One region of the Exiguobacterium sp. s28 genome, then DNA from elsewhere that is predicted to be linked to it. Evidence: riboswitches for the same ligand, from Rfam matches in the RefSeq annotation. Region 1 holds a riboswitch; the other holds the start of a gene.
The links. A riboswitch is a leader RNA that binds a small molecule or an ion and turns the genes downstream of it on or off. The one in region 1 is predicted to bind FMN.
Positions count from the first base shown of each region.

Region 2: another riboswitch for FMN. It lies ahead of KNP78_RS01740 (ECF transporter S component); the one in region 1 lies ahead of ribD (bifunctional diaminohydroxyphosphoribosylaminopyrimidine deaminase/5-amino-6-(5-phosphoribosylamino)uracil reductase RibD).

Region 1 is NZ_JACSLL010000006.1:154,697-156,895, reverse strand. Features, by position in the region: gene ribD (bifunctional diaminohydroxyphosphoribosylaminopyrimidine deaminase/5-amino-6-(5-phosphoribosylamino)uracil reductase RibD) at 1-1,023, opposite strand, end outside; FMN riboswitch at 1,176-1,318, opposite strand; gene KNP78_RS08705 (undecaprenyl-diphosphate phosphatase) at 1,412-2,199, opposite strand, start outside.
Region 2 is NZ_JACSLL010000001.1:340,625-342,823, reverse strand. Features, by position in the region: gene KNP78_RS01745 (nucleotidyltransferase family protein) at 1-77, opposite strand, end outside; gene KNP78_RS01740 (ECF transporter S component) at 207-794, opposite strand; FMN riboswitch at 954-1,095, opposite strand; gene KNP78_RS01735 (HesB/IscA family protein) at 1,193-1,549, shown strand; gene KNP78_RS01730 (hypothetical protein) at 1,591-1,833, opposite strand; gene KNP78_RS01725 (NAD-dependent epimerase/dehydratase family protein) at 1,961-2,199, shown strand, end outside.

The sequences.
Region 1 (2,199 bases):
ACCGACCGTCTCCACCGTTTGAACGTCGAACCGCTCAACTGCATCGAGCGGACCGTCATGATGTGAGCGGTAAAAGCTGCCCTTGCCGCCGAATACGCGTGGCGACTGATACATGACCCACTCGTCGACGAACTGTCCGTCCATGAGTGAAGTGACGAGTGTCGGTCCCGCTTCGACGAGCAGGCGGCCGATGCCGCGTGCGTAGATGTCTTGTAGGACAGCTTCGAGCGATGTGTAGTCGGCGAGCTCAACGCCGCGTTGTGTGAACGCGTCCCGCTTCACTCGATCGTCGGACGTCGTGTAGAGCAATACCGGCACATCGTTCGCCGTCCGGACGAGCTGACTCGAGAGCGGCGTGCGCAACTCACGGTCGAGCACGACCCGGAGCGGTTGCGTCGTCTCACGGTCGAGCCGGACGGTCAGACCTGGGTCATCGGCGAGCACGGTGCCGACACCGGTCAAGACGGCATCGACCGTCGACCGCAGTTCATGGACGTCCCGTCTCGCTTCTGTCCCCGTCACCCACTTGCTGTCACCGTGATCGAGCGCGACTTTGCCGTCGAGGCTCGTCGCTGTCTTCAAGATGACGTAAGGCCGCTTCGTCTCGAGCGAACGCAAGAACGCCACATTGAGCGCTCGTGCCTCACGCTCGAGCAGCCCGACCTCGACGTCAATCCCGGCCGCTTTCAACCGAGCGATGCCGCGCCCTGCGACGAGCGGATTTGGGTCTTCCATCGCGATGACAACACGCTTGATGCCGGACTCGACGAGCAGGTCGGCACACGGCGGCGTCTTGCCGTAATGCGAGCACGGTTCGAGCGTGACGTACATCGTCGCACCGTAGGCGGCAGCGCCGGCCATGCGGATGGCGTGCACCTCGGCATGCGCTTCCCCGGCCTTCAAGTGAGCACCGAATCCGACGACCCGGCCGTCTTTGACGACGACGGCGCCGACGCGCGGGTTGATGCCGGTCGATGAGGCGGACTTGGCCAATTGGATGGCTTGTTGCATGTACTGATTCATAATCTCCCTCCTTGTTTCGCACAAACAAAAAGACCTCAAGGAATGATCCTCAAGGTCTCGGTGGGAGGTGTCGGTCGTCATTTGGGCAAACCAAATAAGCGTTTTCTTTACAGAAAAACGTACGACGAACTACAGGTCGCGTGGACCTGTTCTGTTTCCTTCTCCCATCCAGACTATACTGTCGGCTCTAGAATCGCACTAGATCCACCGTTCGCACACGTGCGCCCGGGTCACGGACTTAAGGCTCGCGCCCATCACCGCCGGTTGGGACTTTCACCCGACCCCGAAGGAATATTTGTTTGTACGATTCCACTTTAGCGCAAAAATAAATCGATGGCAAAACGAAATGCGCAAAAAGGCACCGCTCGAGTGAGCAGCGCCTTCAGAATCATGCCAAGAATAGGACGACGAGGAGACCGACGATCCAGCAATAGAACGAGAAATACTTGAGCTCGCCTTTCGCCATGATGTGTTGGAACCATTTGAGCGAGATGGCCGTGAGCGCATACGAGGCGATGAACGCCAAGATGAGCGGTCCGAACAGTTCACGCGTTTCCGGATTCGTGAACAGCGCCGGTCCATCTAAAATCATCGTCCCGAGACTGACCGGGATGAATAAGAAGAACGAGAAGCGGAGGGCCGACTCTTGCTTGATGCCGAGGAGCATCGCCATGACGATCGTGGCGCCGGAGCGGCTGATCCCTGGAATGAGTGCGACCGCTTGAGCAAGACCAATCAAAATCGCGTCGCGGAGCGTGATGCCGCCGTCCCCTTTGTTCCCGCGCATGTTGCGGATGAACCAGAGCGCGAGCCCAGTCAAGATGAGCGTGTAGCCGACCGTGGCGACTCCACCGAGCGTCTCCCCGATCCAATCACCGAACAAGACACCGAGCAAACCAGCCGGGACGGTCGCGACGAGCAAGAGCCCGATGAACTTAACATCAATCATCGTCTCGTCGCTGCGATCTTTCTTAAATAAGAACGTCCACAGACTGACGACGAGACGGACGACGTCTTTCCGATAAATCGTCAAGACGGCGAGCAGCGAGGCAAAGTTCACGAATATCTCGAACGAGAGTCCCGGTAATTGGATATCGAACAGCTCTTGGAAGATGACCAAGTGACCGCTTGACGAAATCGGGATCGGCTCCGTGAAGCCTTGAATCAAACCGAGCA
Region 2 (2,199 bases), on a different contig from region 1:
ATTTTTGCCCGCACGTATCCGGCACAAATCCACCAATCGGGTAAACCGAGCGAAGCGACGATTGTCAACAGATGCATCAGTTCCACATCAGTCTCTAAAAAATGGGTCACATCTTCAGTCGTGTTCAATCCATCTCCTCCTATTCTCTCATTAGCATAGCGTACCTATACAAAAAGCACCTAGACTGATGTCCAGGTGCTTTACGTTTAAGCTTGAAGTTGCATGCGCTGGCGTTCGATCCACGGCTTCAATTTGAGGAAGAGTGGGACGAACAAGGCGCTGATCAACAACGCTTTAATGAGGTTGAACGGCAAGATACCGTATAGGACGAGGTCCGTTTTGACAGCCGGTTGTGCCATCTCGGTCATGCCGAAGAAGAACGCGTAGGCTGGTAAGATGAGCAAATAGTTCAAGATCGCCAAGCTGAGTGCCATCGTGATCGTACCGGCCACGAGGCCTGAAGCGAGCGCTTTATTCGTTTTACGTTTATGGTAGAACCATGCGACCGGATACATGAAGGCGACACCTGCAAAGAAGTTCGCGACTTCGCCGACCGGAACGCCGCCACCGTTGAAGACATAGTAGAGGACATTTTTTAGAGCGACGACCACGACGCCTGCGAGTGGGGAGAACACGATCCCGGCGACGAGCGCGGGAATGTCACTGAAATCCACTTTTAGGAACGGTGGTAGGAAAGGCAGCGGGAAGTTAAAGAGCATGAGGACAAAAGAAATGGCCCCGAGCATCGATAGCGTCACCAGTGTTGTCAATCGTTTGTTGCGCGTTGTTTTCATCAAAATCTCTCCTTTTGTCGCTCCTTGATGAATGGCACCCGTCGCATAGAAAAACCCGATTGTATCAAACAATCGGGAGAGTTTACGCGCATACGAAATAGATGTTCTCATCGGTGTTTAGACCACGCCGAAGAAAACATCCGGATATCGGTCGGATGCCGCCATCTTCTCCCATCCAGACTTTACTGTCGGCTTTCGAATCTCACGAAATCAGCAAGCAACGCCTTGCTCGCTCACGGGCTGAGAAGAACTAGTCTTCAATACCGCCGGTCGGGAATTTCACCCTGCCCCGAAGATGGAACGATTTAATTTTTTTTGTTACAGTTTAGTTATACAAGATATTTCACAAAATCTCAAGTCAGTTGACTTGAAGTTAAGATAACGAAGGAGGAGTTCAGATGATTCATTTGACAGAATCAGCCGCATTACAAGTCATCGATATGATGAAACAGACCGAACGCCCCGACGACCAATACTTGCGGATCAAAGTGCAAGGGGGCGGGTGTACCGGCCTGTCTTACGGGATGGGGTTTGATGAGGATAAGACAGACAAGGACGTTCAGTTTGACCACTATGGTGTCCGTGTCATCGTCGCGGAAGCCGATCACGGGGTCGTCGACGGTCTCGAGATTGACTATAAGCAGTCGATGCTCGGAGGCGGCTTCACGATTAAAAATCCGAACGCCATCGCCACGTGCGGTTGCGGCTCGAGTTTCCGGACGGCATCGAACGCCGGGACACCTGGGGATTGCTAAACGAAAGGCCAATCATGTCTCATGATTGGCCTTTTTTGTATTCAGTCTGTCTCTTCAATCAGAATTAATCGAATGAGTTTCGAAGCCGCGTCTAACTCGATTTGATGTTGCCAAGGACGAAACGCTGTGATTTTACACGTGTCGTTCGTGATGCGGAACGAACAGACGCTCTCTTCCTCTTGGTCAAGGACCGAGTAACGACTGAAATCCGATAAGCTTTGGTAAATGGCATATTGTGTCGGTAATTCACACGACCATCCTTTTTCTAATGTGATTTGATGCATGCGTCTCGCCTCTTTCTTCTCTATATATATAAGAATAACAAAAATATTCAAGGATGTGGAAGATTAGTCGAGAGGATGCAAGGGAAAATGAAAAGAGATGTCATTTCATGTAGGAGGGGCAGGGACGATGAGAAAAGTATTGATTTTCGGTGGCTCACGCTATTTTGGAAAGCGGTTGGCACTTCGGTTGGCGGAAGCCGGTGACGATGTGACGATTGTGACGCGTGGACAACTGCAAGTACCCGAGGCGGAGGGCATCCGGTCGATCAAAGGGGACCGGCAGTCGGTGGCGACGATGAAAGATTTGTCACGCGACCATTACGACCTCGTCTATGACAATATTTGCTTTAACCCGTACCAGGCAAA